Regions from separate parts of the Marinifilum fragile genome, predicted to be linked through region 1. Evidence: riboswitches for the same ligand, from Rfam matches in the RefSeq annotation. Region 1 holds a riboswitch; the other holds the start of a gene.
What was found. A riboswitch is a leader RNA that binds a small molecule or an ion and turns the genes downstream of it on or off. The one in region 1 is predicted to bind thiamine pyrophosphate.

Region 1 (6,959 bases):
AACTTCTTTCACTTGCTCTTTATATCCAGATTCAACAGCATTACTCTCAACAATCTCGATGAATCGTTGTGTGTAATAAACGTATTCATCACCTGCATAGGTATCTATAAATTTCTGATACGGATTATTGCTAACGTTCTTTTGAATAATGGTATCAGCAACAGCGCCATAAATCCAAAAACAAGGAAGCAAGGCAGCATAAGCCACTTCCAGAGGTGAGTTTTTTGCATGATCCAACAGGAAATTGGAATAATCGGCGAAAGCCTTGGATTGCACTTTAGCTTCTTGCAGGTTGAAATGCTTTAAATATTCATCCCTTAACACAAACTCAACCTCTAATCCATCTTTTTCAAGCCTTTTAAAAAAATCTCTATTTGTATCATTTTGACTTCTTGCTGCTACCATTCCAAGCGCTTCGGCATCCTTTTTCAAATATAGAATATCCTGAGTCAGGTAATGTGAGAAACTCTCTTTTCTTAAAGTTCCTGTCGCCAGTTCGTTCACAAAGCAACAGGAAATTAATTGTTGATATACGGAGAAAGCAGCTTTCCAAAGTTCTTTTGTAAAAATGCCTACTGCTTGCATGTTTCCAAAAGTTGGTAAAAATGATTTACAGGTCCGTGCCCTTCTCCTATCTCGTAATCTGATCCAGCAATAATAGCATTATTGATGTATTCTTTTGCCCTTTTAGCAGATTCCTGAAGATCATACCCTTGCGATAAGAAAGCAGCAAATGCCGATGACATGGTGCACCCAGTGCCATGAGTATTTTTTGTTGTCAAGCGAAGAGATTTCATCTCTACGCTTTCCTGCTTTTCAAAATCGTAAAACACATCAATCAACTCATCCTCATTCAAATGTCCTGCCTTAAGCAAAACCGAAACTTTGTATTGATTCGCCAACTCAGCAGCACATTCAAACACATCTTCCTGTGTTGGGATTTGTCTTCCCAGAAGAATTTCTGCTTCAGGAATATTGGGCGTGATCACTTTCACCATTGGTATCAGCACCTTTTTTAATGTTGTAATGGCCTCATCCAACAACAACTTATCACCCGAAGTTGCCACCATTACGGGGTCGAGAACCACATTTTTAATTTGATATTTTTTTAGAGCATCAGCTACAACATGAATGGTTTCCGAAGAATGCAACATTCCAATTTTTATGGCATCAGCACCAATATCACTCAAAACCGCATCTATTTGCTCTGCTAATATCTGATTGGGAATTGCATGCACATTGCTTACGCCCACAGTATTTTGTACTGTTATTGCAGTGATAGCAGTGGCTGCATACGATCCACATGCCGAAATGGCTTTGATATCAGCCTGTATTCCTGCTCCACCGCCAGAATCGCTTCCTGCAATGCTTAGTACTCTATTATATTTCATTTTTTAACATTTATTTTAAACAGGCCATGTTTCCTTTTTATAAGCACTATCCCAAAACATCCACTCCATTTTAGATGCTTTAACAAAAGCATTCCACATTCGCTTTCTCTTCTCTATGGAAGTATGCACAGCCAGATGATCACAAATTTCTATTGCTTTTTCAACCGCAATCGCAAACTCTTCACCTCCGTAGGTATCTATCCAATTTTGGTATGGATTGTCTTTTCGATCCTGATTTTTCAGAATATAATCTCCCACTTTTTTGTAAATCCAAAAACAAGGCAAGACAGCTGCTGCGGCTTCTTCAACCGAGGCGGTAGCCAATTGCTTATGAATAAAAGAGGTGTAAAGCAGACAAGAAGGTGATACGCTACCATTCTGTCTTTTATCTTTTAAATAAAACTGATGCAATGCTTGCTCAACCGCAACGGTATCACTGGCAAAGTTTAAAAAGTCTTTTCTTTGCTCAGAATCTTCCAGTTTAACAGCAATTCCAGCCAACACTTTACCAAACTCTGCCAAATAAAGTGAATCCTGAGTCAAATAAAATTTAAATTTTTCATTGTCCAGTTCACCACTCATCAGTTCAATTATAAAAGGATGCTCTAGTATTTGTGTATAAATTCCTTCAATTCTTCTCCAGGCTTCTTCTGACCATTTCATGAATCAATTGCTTTTAGTGATAAACTCTTGTTAACGATTTCCTTCAGTTCTTTTGCTGCATTGCGCGGATCTTCTGCACAAACAATCGCCGAAACAACAGCAATTCCATCGGCTCCAGCCTTAATAATATCTGCTGTATTTGCCGAATTGATACCACCAATAGCCACAGCTGGATGCTTGGAAAAACTCATAATCTCCTCCACTCCACCTAGTTCCAATGGCTTGGCAATATCATTTTTGGTTTGAGTAGAAAATACTGGCGATAAACCAATGTAATCAACATCTAGTTGGTTTGCTTGCTTTGCCTGTTCAATATTCTCCACCGATAGTCCGATAATTTTTTTCGGCCCTAAAATCTGACGTGCTACATCAAAAGGTAAATCACTCTGACCAATGTGCAAACCATCTGCATCCACTGCCAAGGCAATATCTAGTCTATCATTTATAATTAGAGGTACTTTATATGGCTCCAGAATCTTCTTAATTGCACAAGCCTGATTGTAAAATTCTCTGGTAGAAGAATTCTTATCGCGAATTTGAACCATAGAAATACCTCCTTTTACTGCCTCTTCAACAATATCTTCAAGGGCTTTCCCATTGGCCAGTTCTTTATCTGTTACCAGATATAAACTTAAATCTTCCCTTATCATTCTACCGTACAAAATGCTTGTTCAATTTCAACTTTGCTTAGATTATACAAACAGTCCAAGAAATTCATTTGCAAGCTTCCAGGTCCATTAGATTTCGCTGTTGCCAATTCTCCAGTAATTCCCATTACAGTCATTCCATTAACGGCTGCTTCAAATAAATTATCGTTGGTAGCAGCAAAAGCTCCCAATAGAGCAGTTGCCGTACATCCCATTCCTGTTACCTTTTCCATCATCGAAGTTCCAAAGGCAACATTTTCAACTCGATTACCATCTGTGATATAGTCTACTTCTCCACTAACTACCACAATACACTCGTGCAATTGAGCCAAATATTTTGCAGAATCGATTGCTGAACTCGTAGATTCAACACTATCAACCCCCTTGGTTTTCATTTCCTGATTTACCAAAGCCATTATTTCAGATGCATTTCCTCTGATAATTTCTGGATTGCAATTGTTAATAATTCTCGTGGCTATTTCATTGCGGTAAGGTGTAGCGCCCGCACCTACAGGATCAAATACAATTGGAATTTTACTTTCATTAGCTCTCAATCCAGCAATAATCATTGATTCAACCCATTCCTTTGATAAAGTTCCCATGTTTAGAACCAACGCCGAAGCAATGCCAACCATGTCCTTCACTTCTTCCTGAGCATGTGCCATCACAGGCGAAGCCCCAATGGCAAGAAGTGCATTTGCGGTATTATTCATCACCACATAATTGGTAATGTTGTGCACCAAAGGAGAACTTTTTCTGATTGCTTCCAGGTTTTCTACAATTACTTTGTGATTCATTTATTTAATAATTTTAGGTTAGATAGAAGTCTCAAGATTAAAATAATCATTGTAGTGAGTCTTTAATAGTTATTTTAATCATGCTCGTTTCATCTTTCTATTTTTTAACAGCACAAATCGCCACATAATCACCACAATCATATCCTTCAATTGGTTCTTCGGCCACTTGATTCGAATACAGAGGATGCTTTGTTAGTGTTTGTGCAAATTGAAGATCCTTAAAGTTAGCATTTTTAATCATTTCTATTTTCTCCAAAGTCGTTCTCCACTTGGCAACTTTTACCAATTCTATTGGATATGGATCCCTGGGATGAACTCCTCCTAATAATTCATGTTCCCAAGTACCTACTGATTTAGCCAAATTGTAAAGAACCCCATACGAACTTTCTTTGGGTACATCAATCATTACAATTTTACCTCCTGGACGTAACGCTTCATAAGCTTTATCAACAGCCTTTTGTAAATCAGTAATATAGCTTGGTGTACCATTAAATAGAATCGTATCGAATTTCTCCTCTCCCAATTCCATTTCCTCGGCAGTCGTAATTTCAACATTTATGCCTCGCTCTTTGGCAAGAGCAGCCATTCCTTCTGATGGTTCAATTCCATTTTTAATGCTTATGCCAAATTCTTTGTCCAAAATGGTTTCGAATAGTCCACTTCCACATCCTACCGAGAATACATCTCCTGCATTTTCTAAGAAATGTGCCACTAATTTTACTTCCGAATAAAGAACATTTTCGTTTTCCAAAAACCATGCATCATAATCCGATGCATATTGATTAAATTTTGATCCCATTTTATGCTTTTGTTTTAAGTATTGTGCACAACAGTAGGAAACAAAAAAAAACCGCTCCACGAAAGTGAAACGGTTATATCTATATGGTAATAATTTATATCAGACAAATCGTTTCCCTACGCTACTATTATGCAGATCAGGTAAAAGGGTAAAATCTCAGCCTGAATAAATGATTCAAGCACCCCTAACGTGTTGACAAAGGTAAAATTATTTCATGAAATCTCTTGTATTTGTATAATAACCCGGAATAAAATATTTGGCTGGATCCTGGGCTATTCGTTCGTGATATCGAACACTTTCATAAATTGCTTCTGTAAGATGTAATGTAACTCCAATTATCTCCTGTCCAACTGTAAACGATTCTTTCTGGTAGTTTAAATTACCCAAATTTGACTTATCAAACTCCTTAAAACACTCTATTATAATCTCTTCCTTTTTTACATCAAAATTAAAAGGAGCTTTCTGTTCCTTATATTCCTTCCATTTGCTCAGATATTCCTCATCATTTAATACTTGTGCAAAACTAGAAAGAGAAACTAGTACAAATGCCAATAAACAAACAGTTGTTTTCATATGCATATCAGTTATTATGACTTAAATATACATTTATCATATCATCTAAACAAATTTGATATTCAACAATAGAATTAATTAAAAGTCAAACATATTATGCTATTATATTTTTTAAAACTATCACATAACAATAAGTAGGATGTAATTTTGTATTTTGGTAAATTTGGAAAAAAGAACTTTGATCCAGGTTAGGCTTCATCGGTTAAAATTTAAATAAGAAAAATGTATCAAAGAGACTATGTTTTAAGAATGATTGAGATGATTGGTGAATTGATCGCTCTAATTTTAGGTTTATTGAAAAAAAAGAACACAAAAAAAGCATCTCAGATTCTTGAGAATGCATATCGTGATTTTCTTAAAGAAGATGCTTCTTTCTTTAGGAGTTTGCCAAAAGATAAACTTACCAACAGTTTATTGCAAGAACACAACTATACCGATGAACATTTGCAGGTGTTAGCAGAATTATTTTATGCTGAAGCTGAAATACAGAATGCTAAAGAACAAAAAACACTTGCAAACGAATATTATGAGAAATCTTTAATTATATTTCGTTTTGTAGCCGAAAATTCTACAATGTTCTCTTTAAGTTTAGAAAATAAGATCAATATAATCGAAAACAAAATTAATTGTTGCAAATATTAAACATGACAAAGTTCATGTTGTAAAAGACCATATTTATTTGGTCTTTCATTTTGGAAACCGCTACATTTGTTGATAACCAACTTGAACCTTTGTAATGAGTTTTTTCCATAAGAGAACAAAAGCAGATACCGCTTTAAAATATTTTCATAAACCTCCGGGATATTACAATTGTGCACAAGCAATATTTAAAGCATTTCAGGAGGAATACCAAATCACAAACAATCAAATTGTTGAGCTTGCCAAATATGGTAATGGTAAAGCACCCAATGGATACTGTGGAGCCTACTATGCTGCTTTGGAACTGATTAAAGATAATCCTGATTTAAAAGAGGAGTTCACCAGAAGATTTCAAGAAAAATCAGATTATTTGACTTGCTTCGATATCAGGTTTAATTACTCAATGTCATGCAAAAACCTGGTAAAACTGGCTGCCAATTTGCTGGACGAAATTCATTCTGAACAAAAGGATTCAGAATGAAACCCATTCAGGTAACTGCAGCAATTATCCAAAAAGGTGATTTTATTTTGGTAGCACAAAGAAATCACCACGATGATTTGGGATTGAAATGGGAATTTCCTGGTGGAAAAATCGAAACAAACGAAACTGCTGAAGCATGCATGGTACGTGAACTTCATGAAGAGTTTGGCATTCAATCAAGAGTAACAGGCTTTCTGGGAGAGAACACTCACAATTATGGCAGTAAAATCGTTTGCCTAAAAGCATTTTTTGTTGAACATGTATCTGGCGAATTTCAAAAAAGAGTACACCAAAATATCAAGTGGGTACATTTCAATGAATTAGAAAACCTAGATTGGGCTCCGGCCGATATCAAGTTGGTAGATTTACTTCTTCAACATTTTCAATCAAGCAATTGATTTACTGAATCACGCAAAAAATCTCTGGTATGGTAATCTTCATCTATAATTTCTCCATTCCACACTACAATATCAAGGTCAATTACTCTTGGGCCAAATTTGGGTAAACTTCTATCGCGCCCCATCCTATCCTCAAGTCGTTTTAAGTAATTTCGAAACTCATCGATATCATGTTGTGTTTCAATCTTAACTGCTCCATTAATAAAATCATCCTGATCGGTAATGCCAATTGGAGCAGTTCTAATCCAAGACGAGTGCTTTCCCACCCTATGATCTTTTGCGAGCAAACATAACATCCTTTTGATATTTTCATTAGGATTTATATTTGATCCTATTCCAATAATACACGAGTTCATATTTTTATAAATTAGATATTCGGTTCGCTTCAAGTTCTATGGATACAGATTCAGCAAATCGCAACGCATGTGGCTTATCCACTTCAACTTTTGCCCACTCCACATTGGGATTTTTCATGATCAAATCTAGAACCTGCTGAGTCAAGTTTTCAAGCATTTTAAATTTGCCTTCCTGTACCAAAGCAATTACCTTTTTCGTAATCACTTTATAATTG
Region 2 (6,959 bases), 2.0 Mb from region 1:
AAACCTCAAGAGTATGATAAAAATTGTCTTTATGGCTAATTCCATTTCTGGTTTCTCTGCCTTTTAATCTTTGAAACTCTGGAAATATAATTTTCAACAAGCCACATTCTTCAAGCAATTTAAAACCGATTGATGGTTTAGCTGACATTACAATTTTATTTAGCTCCTCTATAATACGCTCTTTAGAGATGATGTGAATGCGATCCCTGTTCTCTTTGATAGCTTCGAAAGTAACATCGGAAATTTTAAAGTTTAGCTGTGTAGCAAAACGAATTGCACGCATCATTCTTAATGGATCATCTGAGAAAGTAATCATAGGATCCATTGGTGTTTTTATGATTTTGCTATTTAAATCATCAATGCCTCCAAATGGATCTAAGAGTTCTCCAAAATTATCTTTGTGCAGACTTAATGCTAGCGCATTAATGGTAAAATCTCTTCTTTTCTGGTCATCTTCTAAACTGCCATTTTCAACAATTGGTTTTCTAGAGTCTCTGTTATATGATTCTTTTCTGGCACCTACGAATTCTATTTCAAGATCTTTGAATTTTAGCATTGCAGTACCAAAGTTTTTAAATACAGATACCTTAGGATTACCAGCTCTGCTTGCAACTTTTTGAGCCAATTCAATACCACTGCCAATTACAACAACATCAATATCTTTTGAATTGCGCTTTAAAAATATATCTCTAACATAGCCTCCAATTACATAGCTTTCAAGATTTTCCTCAGTTACAATTTCTGATATGATTGAAAATATAGGATGTTTTAAATGTTCTCTCACTTATTTATTAGTCATATAGCCTGTAATCAGGCTGTTACTACTGTGTTGTCGATACATGACATACCGACTGTTTAATTTCCTGACAAAATTACAATTAATTAAGGGGATTATGAAAATTCATAGAAAAATAGGCTTTGGTATGTTAATTGTTTGATAAAAATATATAGATTTGTAGATATATAAAGTAATAAATTAATTTAGGTGTTAGTTATGGTAGAACATTTAACGAAAGAATCTTTCAAAGAAAAAGTATTTGATTTCGAAAAAAATAAAGATTGGAAATTTGAAGGCAACAAACCATGTTTGGTAGATTTTTATGCAGATTGGTGTGGACCTTGTAAAATGGTGGCTCCAATTTTAGATGAGTTGAAGGCAGAATATGGTGAAGCTTTGGATATTTATAAAATAGATACTGAGAAAGAACAGGAATTATCAGCAATGTTCGGAATTCAAAGTATTCCATCATTGTTATTCATTCCTAAGGATGGGCAACCACAAATGGCACAGGGAGCCTTATCAAAAGAGAATTTTAAACAAGCCTTTGCAGAAGTTTTAAAGGTTGAGGCAAAATAATTGCGATCACAATAAATGAATAACCTTTTTAAAATCAATCGTGAATTGATATATGCGTTGATTACTGAAAAGTTAAAGAGTTATTAACGGTCGTTGAGCAGACACAATTTAAAGCAAATCATTATTAGCTTTAGAGCGATAATGAATTAAAACTGAAACGGTGTTTGCACTAGAAAAGAAAGAGAAAATGAAGAGATTTTTAATAATAATGTTGGTTGCTTTTATGGGAACCAATAGTTACGCACAATCGAATTCTGATGCTAAAATTATTCATTTAGATGATGATAGTTTTAAAGAAATGGTATTTGATTACGAAAAAGGTGGCGATTGGAAATTTGAAGGGAATAAGCCTGTAATTGTTGATTTCTACGCCGATTGGTGTGGACCTTGTAAAAGAATTGCTCCTGTACTAAAGGAATTGCAAAAGGAATATGGCGATGCCATTCAGATTTATAAAGTAGACACCGATAAGGCTCAAAAAGTATCAGCTGCATTTGGAATCAGAAGTATACCATCTTTGCTGTTTGTGCCGATGGAAGGTAAACCAACAATGGCTCAAGGTGCTTTGCCTAAGGCCACATTTGTAAAAGCAATTAATGACGTTTTGGGAGTGAAAGCCCCAAATTGATTATAGGTTAGAGTAATTATAATAGTTTAGGTTTTGAAAGTCGGCTTTTTGCCGACTTTTTTGTTTTTGCTAGTTTTCAGACTATCTTTGCGCCAAATCACAGTGGGGTGCCTAATTATAACTGGCTGAGATCATACCCTTACACCTGATCCGGATAATGCCGGCGTAGGAAAATTGCGAGCTAACTTTTCGCCAACCTGATCTTATATATACCTCATTGCAATATTTTATTAACGTTTTAATTTATTACACAATGTTTAAGCAAATGAACTCTGTCTTGCGCAGAGCAACTCTGTTAATTGTATTGCAATTTGTATGCTTTATCGGTTTTTCACAATTAAATTTAAAAGGGAAAGTTACCGATAAAAGCGGAAATGCTCTACCTGGGGCAGCAATTGCAGTGAAAGAAACTTATTTGGGAACTGTTGCCAATTCATATGGTGAATATCAGTTTACAAATTTAAAAGCTGGAGAATACCAATTTGTGATCTCTTTTTTGGGTTATGAAACAAAGGAAAGTTCTGTAAAGCTTACTGAATCAAAGAATTTAGATTTTAAATTAAATCCAACTGCCATAATGGCCGACGAGGTTCTGGTTGCAGCAACAAGAGCAGGAAATAAAGCTCCAGTAGCAGTAACCAATTTGGGTGGAGAAGAGGTGAGGAAGCAAAATACAGGTCAGGATATTCCATACCAGTTAAGTTTGACTCCTTCATTGGTTGAATCATCAGAAGCAGGTAATGGTGTTGGTTATTCAGCTTTACGTATTCGTGGTACTGATGCTTCTCGTATTAACGTTACAATTAATGGTGTGCCATTGAATGATTCAGAATCGCAAGGTGTATTTTGGGTAAACATGCCAGACTTTGCTTCATCAGTTGATAACATTCAAATTCAGCGTGGAGTTGGAACATCTACCAATGGTGCTGCAGCTTTCGGTGCTACCATTAACTTCCAAACAGAAAATGTGAACGCAGAACCTTATGCCGAAGTTCAAAGTGTTGCAGGATCGTTCAATACTTTCCGTAATACATTCAAAGCTGGAACAGGATTAATCAATGGAAAATTTAGTTTTGATGCTCGTTATTCAAAGTTAAAGTCTGACGGATTTGTTGATCGTGCATTTTCTGATCATGAATCATTTTTTGCAAGTGGGACTTACTATACTGAAAGAAGCATGTTGAAATTCAACATCATCTCAGGTGACCAGAAAACAGGTATCAGCTGGTGGGGAAACCCAAATATCAACACCGATGATCCTAATGATTATGAAGACAGAAGATACAATCCTGCAGGAGAATATACCGACGAAAATGGTGTTACCAGATATTACGACAATCAAACTGATAATTACAAGCAAACACATTACCAGTTATTCTACTCTCAGGAATTAACTTCGAACTTGAATTTGAATGCTGCATTGCATTATACAAAAGGAAAAGGCTTCTATGAGCAGTTTCAAGATGATGATAATGATTATCATACTACCGATTACAAGTCTTATGGGTTAACAAATCCTACTGTTGATGGAAAGGAAGTTACCAAAACTGATTTAACTCGTCAAAAGTGGTTGAAGAACGACTTTTATGGGTTTACTTACTCATTGAACTATCGTAAGAATAAGGTAGATGCATCTTTCGGTGGTGCTTGGAATCGTTATGATGGTGATCACTTCGGTAATATTCTTTGGGCTCAAAAAGGTGGAGTTCCTAATGGACATCAATGGTATTTGAATACTGGAGAAAAGACCGATTACAATGTTTTTGCCAAGATGAATGTTGAATTAAGCGATAAATTAAATGCTTATGGAGATGTTCAGTATCGTCATATTTCTTACGATATGGATGGTACGGATGATGATCTTTTGCCATTGGTTCAGGAGCATAAATTTGATTTCTTCAACCCTAAAGTGGGATTGTATTATACCCTTAACGATAGAAACTCAGCTTATGCATCATTTGGTGTAGCACATCGTGAGCCAACTCGTGCAAACTTTAAAGATGCCAAAGGCGATCCAAATTCATATCCTGTTGATGAGTCATTATTCGATTATGAACTAGGGTACAACTATAAATCTAAAAATGCTACTTTCGGAGTTAACCTTTACTACATGTACTATCGAGACCAGTTGGTACCAACAGGCGAAAAGAATAGTGTTGGTTACGATATCATGACAAATGTAGATAAGAGTTACAGAGCAGGTGTTGAGTTGATTTGGGGCGTTCAGATTTTACCAACTTTAAAATGGGATGCCAACCTTACTTTGAGTCGTAATAGAATTAAAGATTTTGTAGAGTATTCAACTTACTACGATGAAAATTGGAACGAAGAGTACAAAGGGAAAGAACTAGGAGATACTGACATTAGTTACTCACCAGAAAAAGTTGGAAGTAGTATTTTAACATGGACTCCAGCAAAAGGTTTTGATGTAAGTTTTGTAAGTAAGTATGTAGGGGAACAGTACTTTGACAATACTGCGAGTGCAGATCGAAAATTGGATGCTTACCATGTTCATAACCTAAGATTGAACTACAGTATCAAGCCAAGTTGGATGAAAGAAGTTGCTTTCCAGTTAAGCATTAACAATGTACTTGATGCCAAATATGAAAATAATGCATATGGTGGAAACTGGTATGAGCAAGGTGTTGAAAAAACATGGAAATACTATTATCCACAGGCAGGAACAAATGTTCTGGCAGGTGTGACATTGCGATTTTAAGATAATATTTGTAGAGACGTACGGCCGTACGTCTCTACCTAAATTAAAAATATGACCTGGATAATTGATAATATTGTAGAAATCATAGGAACCATATCAGGATTATTATTCCTGTACCTTGAAATAAAACAGAATAAATGGTTGTGGCCAGTAGGTTTACTTACATCTGTAATGTATATCTATGTGTTTTTTGTGGCCAAGCTGTATGCTGATATGTCACTACAGTTCTACTATGTTTTTATCAGTATTTATGGATGGGTACTTTGGTCAAGGGGAGCCAATAAAAGTGATGATCAGCTTCCTGTGGTCAGACTAAGTCGCGCTTTGTTCCTAACACTATTTGGCGCAAGCATGTTGATTTATGTTTTTATTGCTTACATACTGGTAAACTTTACCGATGCATCAATTCCATATTGGGATGCTTTTACAACTGCCTTAAGCATTGTTGCAACATGGATGCTGGCCAGAAAAATTTTAGAGCAGTGGCTGGTTTGGGTTGTCGTAAATGCTGTTTCTATGGGTTTATACATTTATAAAGGTCTTTATCCAACAACCGTTTTGTTTTTCTTCTATACAGTATTGGCCTTGGTAGGCTATCTGCAATGGAAAAAAGACATGCTTCGTTCTCAGGCTATTTCAGGTAATTAATTAAATTTACAGGCTCAAATTTTATCATCACCAATCTAGAATGCAAAAGAAAGCTGTAATATTGGCAAACGGAGCCTTTCCTACTCACGAAATCCCATTAAAGGAACTAAAAGAATCAAAACATATCATTTGTTGCGACGGTGCAATTAACAATCTGGAAAAAGCAGGATTAGAACCTTTCGCCATTATTGGTGATTTGGATTCTTTAGATTCCGAATTGAAATGGAAGTATAGGGATATTATTCATCACTTTTCAAATCAGGATACCAATGATTTGACCAAGGCAGTTGAATGGTGCATTGCCAATAAGTACAACGAAATAGCTATAGTTGGAGCAACGGGTAAGCGCGATGATCATATGATTGGCAATGTATTTCTTTTACCGCAGTATGCAAAAAAGATAAGGGTTAAAATGCTAACCAGCTATGGTGTGTTTACTCCAATAGTTCGCTCAAAGAATTTTGATAGCTTTACCAGACAACAAGTATCCATTTTCTCACCAAACAGAGATACACTAATTACCACAGCAAATTTGCGATATGCCTTAACCAATCAGCAATTGGATTGGATGTGGCAAGGTACGCTAAATGAATCGATGGGTGACAGTTTCAGAATTGAATTTGAAGGAGGACCATTGATTGTATTTCAGGAATACCGACAATAGTTTATAATATATTCATTCTCTTTGAGTATCGAGGATAAAAAGTTGTTCCAAATTGTGCCTCCCCCACGAGTGAGGCTAATAATTCCTGCGAATTGTCAGCCTCCCCAGCCAGTGAGGTTAAAGTTTTGTCGCAATTTTGTGTTCTACTACGCAGAAAGACTAAAATAGTATCTCATTTTCTCCCTCCCTGAGTATCGAGGATAAAAAGTTGTTGCAAATTGTGCCTCCCCCACGAGTGAGGCAAATAATTCCTGTGAATTATCAGCCTCCCCAGCCAGTGAGGTTAAAGTTTTCATTCAATTTTTCAGCGAATCTGAGGTAATATGTTTTAATTCTAATTAGCAGATGTTTAAATCATTTTTATATTTGCAGCCAAATTAAAACCTAACAAAATCGATGAAAAAATTAAAAACTCTGTTATTGCTTCTTGTTTCATTCATAAGCATTTCAGGTCTTAACGCACAAAAAAAGGAATTACCACTTTCTGTTAAATTTGGTGGATATGTACACACTTTATTTACTTACGATACTCGTCAAATGGTAGCTGCACGTGAAGGACATATTCTTCTGTATCCTAAAAATGAGATCTTAGATGCTGCAGGCGAGGATATTAATGAAGGTGGAGTATATAATATGGCAGTAATCCAATCAAGAGTGAATGCCAAGATTACTGGTCCTGAAATTTTGGGTGCAAAAACCAACGGAATGATTGAAGCTGAGTTTATTGGAAACGGTGAATCGGATACCAATGGTTTACGTGTGCGTCATGCATTTGTAAATTTGGATTGGGGAAATACTTCACTTTTAATCGGACAGACATGGTCTCCATTGTTTGTTGCTGAAGTTTTTCCATTTACTGTAGGTGCCAATGCAGGTTTGCCATTCAAGCCATTTGCTCGTAATCCTCAGGTGAGATTAACTCATAAAACCGGTAATTGGAAAC

Region 2: it holds a riboswitch for thiamine pyrophosphate, as region 1 does, so the genes downstream of both, ACKPCA_RS19100 (TonB-dependent receptor) here and ACKPCA_RS07630 (methyltransferase domain-containing protein) in region 1, are expected to answer to the same signal.

The regions. Positions count from the first base shown of each region.
Region 1 covers NZ_OY781962.1:1,933,571-1,940,529, forward strand. The annotation lists gene ACKPCA_RS07605 (TenA family protein) at 1-585, opposite strand, end outside; gene thiD (bifunctional hydroxymethylpyrimidine kinase/phosphomethylpyrimidine kinase) at 573-1,391, opposite strand; gene tenA (thiaminase II) at 1,407-2,054, opposite strand; gene thiE (thiamine phosphate synthase) at 2,051-2,704, opposite strand; gene thiM (hydroxyethylthiazole kinase) at 2,701-3,498, opposite strand; gene ACKPCA_RS07630 (methyltransferase domain-containing protein) at 3,596-4,297, opposite strand; TPP riboswitch at 4,394-4,493, opposite strand; gene ACKPCA_RS07635 (hypothetical protein) at 4,505-4,870, opposite strand; gene ACKPCA_RS07640 (hypothetical protein) at 5,093-5,512, shown strand; gene ACKPCA_RS07645 (C-GCAxxG-C-C family (seleno)protein) at 5,607-5,990, shown strand; gene ACKPCA_RS07650 ((deoxy)nucleoside triphosphate pyrophosphohydrolase) at 5,987-6,388, shown strand; gene folK (2-amino-4-hydroxy-6-hydroxymethyldihydropteridine diphosphokinase) at 6,373-6,744, opposite strand; gene folX (dihydroneopterin triphosphate 2'-epimerase) at 6,749-6,959, opposite strand, start outside.
Region 2 covers NZ_OY781962.1:4,697,729-4,704,687, forward strand. The annotation lists gene ACKPCA_RS19085 (CCA tRNA nucleotidyltransferase) at 1-784, opposite strand, end outside; gene trxA (thioredoxin) at 995-1,357, shown strand; gene trxA (thioredoxin) at 1,545-1,985, shown strand; TPP riboswitch at 2,079-2,174, shown strand; gene ACKPCA_RS19100 (TonB-dependent receptor) at 2,239-4,704, shown strand; gene pnuC (nicotinamide riboside transporter PnuC) at 4,756-5,352, shown strand; gene ACKPCA_RS19110 (thiamine diphosphokinase) at 5,393-6,016, shown strand; gene ACKPCA_RS19115 (DcaP family trimeric outer membrane transporter) at 6,413-6,959, shown strand, end outside.